2 linked regions of the Pigmentiphaga aceris genome follow. The protein of the gene in region 1 interacts with the protein of each later gene in a pairwise test. Links are inferred from orthologs where the notes say so. Each region holds a gene or a part of one and is shown on either strand. Other genes may lie near its edges.

What was found. Proteins that work in one complex are often made in the same cells at the same time.
Region 2: the proteins of uvrB (region 1) and uvrA interact in binary tests that used the Escherichia coli proteins (3 or more experiments, as listed by UniProt). The link is inferred for Pigmentiphaga aceris from one-to-one orthologs.

The regions. Positions count from the first base shown.
Region 1 is NZ_CP043046.1:2,062,689-2,066,998, forward strand. The notes cover bases 941-3,918. They hold uvrB (excinuclease ABC subunit UvrB), read left to right. Parts: upstream 941-1,356; coding sequence 1,357-3,480; downstream 3,481-3,918. Other genes in these bases: FXN63_RS08690 (low molecular weight protein-tyrosine-phosphatase), read left to right, coding at 3,756-3,918. Outside these bases: FXN63_RS08680 (amino acid aminotransferase), read right to left, coding at 1-894; more of FXN63_RS08690, read left to right, coding at 3,919-4,247. UniProt on the Escherichia coli protein: The UvrABC repair system catalyzes the recognition and processing of DNA lesions. A damage recognition complex composed of 2 UvrA and 2 UvrB subunits scans DNA for abnormalities.
Region 2 is NZ_CP043046.1:5,535,708-5,539,966, forward strand. The notes cover bases 828-4,259. They hold uvrA (excinuclease ABC subunit UvrA), read left to right. Parts: upstream 828-1,215; coding sequence 1,216-4,059; downstream 4,060-4,259. Other genes in these bases: FXN63_RS23835 (MFS transporter), read right to left, coding at 828-1,059; FXN63_RS23845 (citryl-CoA lyase), read right to left, coding at 4,172-4,259. In the rest of the region: more of FXN63_RS23835, read right to left, coding at 1-827. UniProt on the Escherichia coli protein: The UvrABC repair system catalyzes the recognition and processing of DNA lesions. UvrA is an ATPase and a DNA-binding protein. A damage recognition complex composed of 2 UvrA and 2 UvrB subunits scans DNA for abnormalities.

The DNA.
Region 1 (4,310 bases):
GGCCACGACCGTGCCGCCGTGCGTCGGCGGGTTCGAATAGTTGGTGCGGATCACGCGCTTCAGCTGGCTCAGTACCTTGCCGGTTTCATCGCTGTTGGCCGTGACGATCGTCAGTGCGCCGACGCGCTCGCCGTACAGCGAGAACGACTTCGAGAACGACGAGCTGACCAGGAAGGACAGACCCGATGCGGCGAACTGGCGGACCGCAAACGCGTCTGCGTCGATGCCGTCACCGAAGCCTTGGTAGGCGATGTCGAGGAAGGGCACCAGACCACGCGCCTTGATCACATCAACGACCTTCGCCCACTGTTCGGCCGACAGGTCCACGCCCGTCGGGTTGTGGCAGCAAGCGTGCAGCACGACAATGGTGCCGGCGGGGTAGCTGTTCAGGCTGGCCAGCATGCCTTCGGGATCGATGCCGTGGGTGGCTGCGTTGTAGTAGCTGTAGTTGACGACTTCAAAGCCGGCGTTTTCGAACAGCGCGCGGTGGTTTTCCCAGCTCGGGTCGCTGATGGCAACCTTGGCGTTCGGCAGCAGGCGCTTCAGATAGTCGGCACCGATCTTCAGGGCACCGGTACCGCCCAGTGCCTGGGCAGTGACCAGGCGCTTTTCAGCGATCAGCGGCGACGATTCCGTGAACAACAGCTTCTGCACGGCCTGGTTGTAGCCGGTGATGCCATCGATCGGCAGGTAACCACGGGCGCTGGCAGCTTCCAGGCGAGCGACTTCTGCGTTGCGCACGGCTTTCAGCAGCGGAATTCGGCCTTCGTCATTGAAGTACACGCCGACACCAAGGTTGACCTTGGTGGTGCGGGCATCCGCGTTGAATTGTTCATTCAGACCCAGAATCGGGTCACGAGGAGCCTGTTCCACATTGGCGAAGAGCGAAGTCATGAGCGTGCGTCCCTTGGGGTTTCGCGAGAGTTGAGTCAAGGCCTCGGCGAGGCCATCACGTACGAAATCAGTGCTGTCGAACTGCGGCGACAACGTTGCGGTTGCCACGTTACGGTTACAACGTGCAGGGGCAGGGTGCATGGCGCTGCTCGCTTCCATGTCATCCTGCTGGCCGTCCCATCTTTCCCGAACGCTATATAGATAGCGGCTCAAAGGAAAGCCGAAGACGGCGTCGGCGACCGGTATCACCGTCACCCGGCGTACCCCCACCAGTGTTACCACCCTGTGCCTGCATGCCTGGCCAAAATCCAATGCGGCGCAGAACTTGCAGAAGCAGCTTGCAAAACCAGCTTGCAAAACCGACAAGTGCCCTACATCTGGGTTGCTGGCTAAGACTGCTGGCATCTGGCTCCCGTTTCCGGGCGCGCTTGACGTCAGCCGTTGGCAACTCTTGAGTCTACCATGCAGACAGCCCCCTCCGATCTCGACACCGCCACCCAAGCTTCCGTGGATGCGCCGCCGCATTCGGTCAACGGCGGCGCGGCTGCACCTGGCTTCCTCAAATACGAAAACAGTCCCTTCGAGCTGTATCAGCCCTATCCGCCGGCTGGGGATCAGCCCACTGCCATTGAAGGCTTGGTGGAAGGCGTGCGCGACGGCCTGATGTACCAGACGCTGCTTGGCGTGACCGGCTCGGGCAAGACCTTCACCATGGCCAACGTGATTGCCCAGTTGGGTCGTCCTGCGCTGGTGCTGGCACCGAACAAGACGCTGGCTGCACAGTTGTACGCCGAAATGCGCGAGTTCTTCCCCCGCAATGCGGTTGAATACTTCGTGTCGTACTACGACTACTACCAGCCCGAAGCCTACGTGCCGACGCGCGACCTGTTCATCGAAAAGGACTCGTCGATCAACGAGCACATCGAGCAGATGCGCCTGTCAGCCACCAAGAGCCTGCTGGAGCGCCGCGACACCATCATCGTCGGCAGCGTGTCCTGCATCTACGGTATCGGCAATCCCAGCGACTACCACGCGATGGTGCTGGTGCTGCGCAGTGGCGACCGCATTGGTCAACGTGACCTGATCGCGCGTCTGGTCGCCATGCAGTACACCCGCAACGATGCCGACTTCACTCGTGGTGTATTCCGGGTGCGTGGCGAGACCATCGACATTTTCCCCGCCGAGCACGCGGAACTTGCACTGCGCGTGACCTTGTTCGATGACGAACTGGAAACCCTGGAGCTGTTCGACCCGCTGACCGGCAAGGTACGGCAGAAGATCCCGCGTTTCACGGTTTATCCCAAGTCCCACTATGTGACCCCGCGCGATACCGTGGTGCGTGCCATTGACAACATCAAGGCGGAACTGCGCGATCGCGTGAAGGTGTTTGTGGATGACGGCAAGCTGGTCGAGGCACAACGGCTGGAACAGCGCACGCGCTTCGATCTGGAAATGCTGCAGGAACTGGGTTTCTGCAAAGGCATCGAGAACTATTCGCGTCATCTGTCGGGCGCGCAGCCGGGTGAGCCGCCGCCGACCCTGATCGACTATCTGCCGCAAGATGCGCTGATTTTCGTCGATGAAAGCCACGTCACCATGGGGCAGATCGGTGGCATGTATCGCGGCGACCGGTCGCGCAAGGAAACGCTGGTCACCTACGGCTTCCGTTTGCCGTCGGCGATGGACAATCGTCCGCTGAAATTCGAAGAATACGAAGGCAAGGCGCGTCAGTCGGTGTTCGTATCAGCCACGCCTGCTGCCTACGAGCAGACTCATTCGGACAATGTGGTCGAACAAGTGGTCCGTCCGACCGGGCTGGTTGATCCGGTGGTTGAGGTGCGGCCTGCCGGCTTCCAGGTGGACGATGTGCTGGGCGAGATTCACCAGCGCGTGGCGGTCGGCGAGCGGGTGCTGGTCACGACCCTGACCAAGCGCATGGCGGAAGACCTGACCGACTTCCTGGCGGATCACGGTGTGAAGGTGCGCTATCTGCACTCGGACATCGACACGGTTGAGCGCGTGGAAATCATCCGCGATCTGCGCCTGGGCACCTTCGATGTGCTGGTGGGCATCAACTTGTTGCGCGAGGGCCTGGATATTCCTGAGGTCTCGCTGGTTGCCATTCTGGATGCGGACAAGGAAGGTTTCCTGCGATCCGAGCGAAGCCTGATCCAGACCATCGGTCGGGCAGCACGGAACATCAATGGCAGGGCGATTCTGTACGCTGACCGTGTGACGGCATCAATGCGCCTGGCTATCGATGAAACCGCACGCCGGCGCGACAAGCAGACGCAGTTCAATCTTGAAAACGGCATCACCCCGCGTGGGGTGAACAAGCAGGTGCGCGATCTAATCGACGGCGTGTACGCCCCGTCAGGCGATCAAGAGGCCAACAAGGCTTCGGAAGACGCGCTGCGTGTCGAGGCGATGGGCGAGAAGCAATTGGCCAAGGAGATCAAGCGGCTTGAGAAAGCCATGCTGGATCACGCGAAGAACCTGGAGTTCGAGCAGGCTGCCAAGGCGCGTGATCAGCTGGCCAAGCTCAAGGAACATGTGTTCGGCGCGTCGGGTTCGACCGGAGCTTGATAGGCGCTTCCGGTCAGGGGTTGTCTCGCAGTTTTGGAACCGCAGGCGTAGCTGTATGGTCCATTGTGCAGTGCCCCTGAAAACGCGCACTAATTTGGTGCTTTATGCTCGATCGTCGGGATTAGCACAACTTGAGAAATCATGCTTATTTGTGTAAATCTGCATGGTATTGGCTTGCAAGTATTTGATTTGATTCGAGAATTTTTGGCATATCGAAATTCTGCGAACGCAAAAAATGCTTGATCTGAGCGGGGTTTTCCCGCACACTTCTGGACATGATGACCAAGGTTCTTTTCGTGTGCATGGGCAATATCTGCCGCTCCCCGAGCGCAGAGGGCGTGTTTCGTCGTCTCGTCAAAGACGGCGGGCTGTCTGACGTAGTCACTATGGACTCCGCGGGCACGCACGCTTTTCACATTGGTGAATTGCCGGACGCGCGGGCGCAAGCTGCTGCTCGCAAACGTGGCTATGATATCTCAACGCTGGAAGCGAGGCAGATCCGTGCCGACGACTTCCGCGAGTTCGATATCATTTTGGCGATGGACTGGGACAATCTGTCGCTGATGCAGCAGCAGTGCCCCAAGCAATATCAGCACAAGCTCATGCTGCTGATGCGCTTCGCCAATGAGTACGAAGAGGCCACCGTGCCTGAACCGTACTACGGCGGGCCTGAGGGCTTCTCCAAAGCGCTCGATTACATCGAGGACGCCTGTCAGGGTCTGCTCGAGGTAGTGCGCAAGCGCGCCACCCAGTACCAGGCAGCCTGACGCCGTTGCCAAGGTTCCGAGGGATCGGAGCCTGGCCGTGTCAGAAGAAAAACACCGTGCAGC
Region 2 (4,259 bases), 3.5 Mb from region 1 along the record:
AAACAGGCCGACCGCCTGGCTGGTGTTGTAGAAGCCCAGCGCCAGTCCTTTGTAGGCGGGCGGGGCAACCCGCGACACCAGAGACGGCTGCATGGCTTCCAGCACATTGAATACGGTGAAGAACGCGACCATGGCGATCACCAGCGGCACGAACTGCTGCTGGGCCCAGGTCAGGGCCAGGCAGACCACCACCAGGCAGGCGACTGCGCCGCGCAATATGCCGCGATGCGCGCCGCGCCGCTCGGCCAGAATGATCATGGGCACCATGACCACAAAGGACGCCAGCACGATCGGCAGGTAGACCTTCCACAGTTCTGCCGTGCTCAGGCCGCCGGTCTGAATGAAGGCAGCCGGCACGACCACGAACATGGCGATCTGGATCAGGTGCAAGGTAAACACACCCAGGTTCAGGCGCAGCAGGTCGGGGTGGGTGATGACGCGCCGCACGGGGACTTTTACCTGTGGTTTCGGCACGGGGGGTGCGGTAGGTACCACCCACATCGCCACTGCCAATGCCGCCAGCCCCAGGCAACCGATGGTCCAGAACAGGCCCGCCAGGCCGCCCACGCCGATCAGCAACGGGGCCAGCACCAGGGACACCGCGAAGGTCATACCGATGGAGGCACCCACCATGGCCATGGCCCGGGTGCGGACGCTGTCACGGGTGGAATCGGCCAGCCACGCTGTAACAGCTGCGGAAATTGCGCCGCTGCCCTGGATGGCGCGACCGACGGTGATCCAGAACAGGTCGGTGGACAGTGCGCAGATCACACTGCCGACAATAAACAACACCAGGCCCGCAACCACCACGGGGCGACGGCCCCAACGGTCGGACGCGATGCCGAAGGGAATCTGCATGAAGGCTTGTGTCAGGCCATACATGCCCAGCGCCAGACCCACCCGCGACGGATCGTCGCCGCCCGGCAGCCCGCGCGCGGCGACGGCGAACACCGGCAGCAACATGAACAGGCCAAGCATTCTTAGCGCAAAGAGGCTTGCCAACGCGATGCTGGCACGGCGCTCGACGGCGGTCATGCTGAGGGAACTCTTGGAGGACATGGCAACAGAAAAGGGGGACGCGTGGCGCGACGGGGACAAACAAGGCCTTGCCAACCCGACGACCTGGGAAAGATGGCGGCGGGATGCGGCAGCGCGATATAGTACCAAGTTGCCCTTTGGAAAAGCCCAGCCGTACGGCAGGGGCTATCTGCGTCGATGGATGTCATTCGTATCCGGGGTGCTCGCACCCACAATCTCAAGAACATCTCGCTCGAGCTGCCTCGCCACCAGCTTGTGGTGATGACGGGGCTATCCGGCTCGGGAAAATCCTCGCTCGCGTTCGATACGCTGTATGCCGAAGGGCAGCGCAGATACGTGGAAAGTCTGTCTGCGTACGCGCGCCAGTTCCTGCAGCTGATGGACAAGCCCGAGGTCGATCTGATCGAGGGGCTGTCGCCTGCGATCTCGATCGAGCAGAAGGCTGCCGGCCATAACCCGCGCTCGACTGTGGGCACGGTGACCGAGATCCACGATTACCTGCGACTGTTGTTTGCACGCGTCGGCACGCCTTTTTGCCCGGATCATCACGTTCCGCTACGAGCGCAAAGCGTCAGCCAGATGGTGGACAACGCAATGGCCATGGCCGCCGATACGCGGCTGATGATTCTTGCGCCGATCGCGCGCGACCGCAAAGGCAGCTTCGAAGACGATTTCGCCCGCTTGCAGGCGCAGGGGTATGTGCGTTTCCGTGTCGATGGGCAAATTCTGGAAGTGGAATCGCTGCCGGAACTGAAAAAGACCGAAAAACACGACATCGACGTGGTGATCGACCGCCTGCGTGTCAAACCTGAATCGAAGCAGCGTCTGGCCGAAAGTTTCGAGACTGCGATCACGCTGGCAGACGGCCGCGCTATTGCGCTGGATATGGATAGCGGCCACGAGCAGCTGTTCTCCAATCGCTACGCCTGTCCGATTTGCAGTTACAGCCTGCCGGAACTCGAACCGCGCCTGTTCAGCTTCAACAACCCGGTGGGTGCCTGCCCGTCTTGCGACGGTATTGGCCATGTGGGCTTCTTCGACCCGAAGCGCGTGGTGGCTTTCCCGGAACTGAGCCTTGGCAGCGGTGCCATCAAGGGCTGGGACCGTCGCAACCCGTTCTATCACCAGTTGCTGACCAATCTGGCGGCGTATTACGACTTCGAGATCGACACCCCCTTCGAGGAACTGGACCCGACCACGCAGGAACGGGTGTTGTTCGGCTCGGGCGAAGAGGAAATCCCGTTCACGTACTTGAACGAGAAGGGCAAAGCCAGTGTGAAGGTGCACACCTTTGAAGGTGTGATTCCCAATCTGGAACGCCGCTGGAAGGAAACCGAGTCAGCCACGGTGCGCGAAGAGCTGGGCAAGTATCGCAACGTGAAGACCTGCCCCGACTGCGGCGGTTCACGTCTGCGGGCCGAAGCACGCAATGTGTTCGTGGGCGAAGATGCGGCCAAGCAGGCGATTTTTGAAGTGGAAGCCATGCAGTTGGCCGAGTGCCTGCGCTGGTTCGAAACGCTGGAACTGCACGGTGCGAAGAAGGAAATTGCCGACCGCATCGTGCGCGAAATCATCTCGCGCCTGTCCTTCCTGAATAACGTGGGCCTGAGCTATCTGTCACTGGATCGCAGTGCCGACACCATTTCCGGTGGTGAGGCGCAGCGCATTCGGCTGGCCAGCCAGATCGGTTCCGGCCTGACCGGCGTGATGTATGTGCTGGACGAGCCGTCCATCGGTCTGCACCAGCGCGACAACGATCGTCTGATCGAAACGCTGCGCCACCTGCGCAACCTGGGCAACAGCGTGATTGTGGTCGAACACGACGAAGACATGATCCGCGCCGCCGACTGGGTGGTGGACATGGGACCGGGCGCGGGCGAACACGGTGGCCGCATCGTGGCAGAAGGCACACCCGCGCAGATTCTTGATAACCCGGAATCGCTGACCGGCCGCTATTTGAATGGCGTGCTGTCCATTGCGGTGCCCAATCGCCGCCCGGTGAAAGACCAGGAAGAACTGGGCTGGCTGGCCTTGAACGGCTGTACCGGCAATAACCTGAAGTCGGCCGATCTGCGCATTCCGCTGGGTCGCCTGGTGTGTATCAGTGGCGTGTCGGGTTCCGGCAAGTCCACCATGATCAACGACACCTTGGTCAATGTGGTGTCGCGCCACCTGTACAACAGCCAGGCCGAGCCGGCGCCCTACGAAAGCATTGAAGGGCTGGATCAGTTCGACAAGATCATCAGCGTCGATCAGTCGCCCATCGGCCGTACACCGCGCAGCAATCCGGCCACTTATACCGGCATGTTCACGCCGATCCGCGAACTGTTCGCGGGCGTGCCGGAATCGCGTGCGCGTGGCTACGACCCCGGCCGCTTCAGCTTCAACGTGAAGGGCGGTCGTTGCGAGTCCTGCCAGGGCGATGGCGTGGTGAAGGTGGAAATGCACTTCCTGCCCGACATCTACGTGCCTTGCGACGTGTGCCACGGCAGCCGCTACAACCGCGAAACGCTGGAAATCCGCTATCGCGGCCGCAGCATCAGCGAGGTGCTCGACCTGACCGTCGAGCAGGCGCTGACCTATTTCGACGCCGTGCCCACGATTGCCCGCAAGCTGCAGACGCTGGCCGATGTGGGTTTGGGTTATATCCGCCTGGGCCAAAGCGCCACCACGCTGTCGGGCGGCGAGGCGCAGCGGGTGAAGCTGTCGCTGGAATTGTCCAAGCGCGATACCGGGCGCACCTTGTACATCCTGGATGAACCGACCACCGGTTTGCACTTCCATGACATTGCCTTGCTGCTGAAGGTCATCAACCAGTTGGTGGAAGCCGGCAATACGGTGGTGGTGATCGAACACAATCTGGATGTGATCAAGACCGCAGACTGGGTGGTCGACATGGGCCCGGAAGGCGGCGATGGCGGTGGCCGCGTGGTGGCTCAGGGCACGCCTGAAGATATCGCTGGGTCGACTGACAGTCACACCGGCAAATATCTGGCGCAGGTAATGAAAATTCGTCAGTAAATAATGTGTGCTCGGTGTGCTCGCCTGTGGCACAGCAAACTGATGACGGCCGACAAAGCATGGTTTGTCGGCCGTTTTTCCGTGGTGAAACTGATAAAACTGATGAAGTGCCCTAGACGCGCGTGGGCACCTCACGCGCGGCCGGACCGTCATAGGTCCAGAGGTATTCACGCGGAATCGGCCCCTTGTTGCGGCCGCCC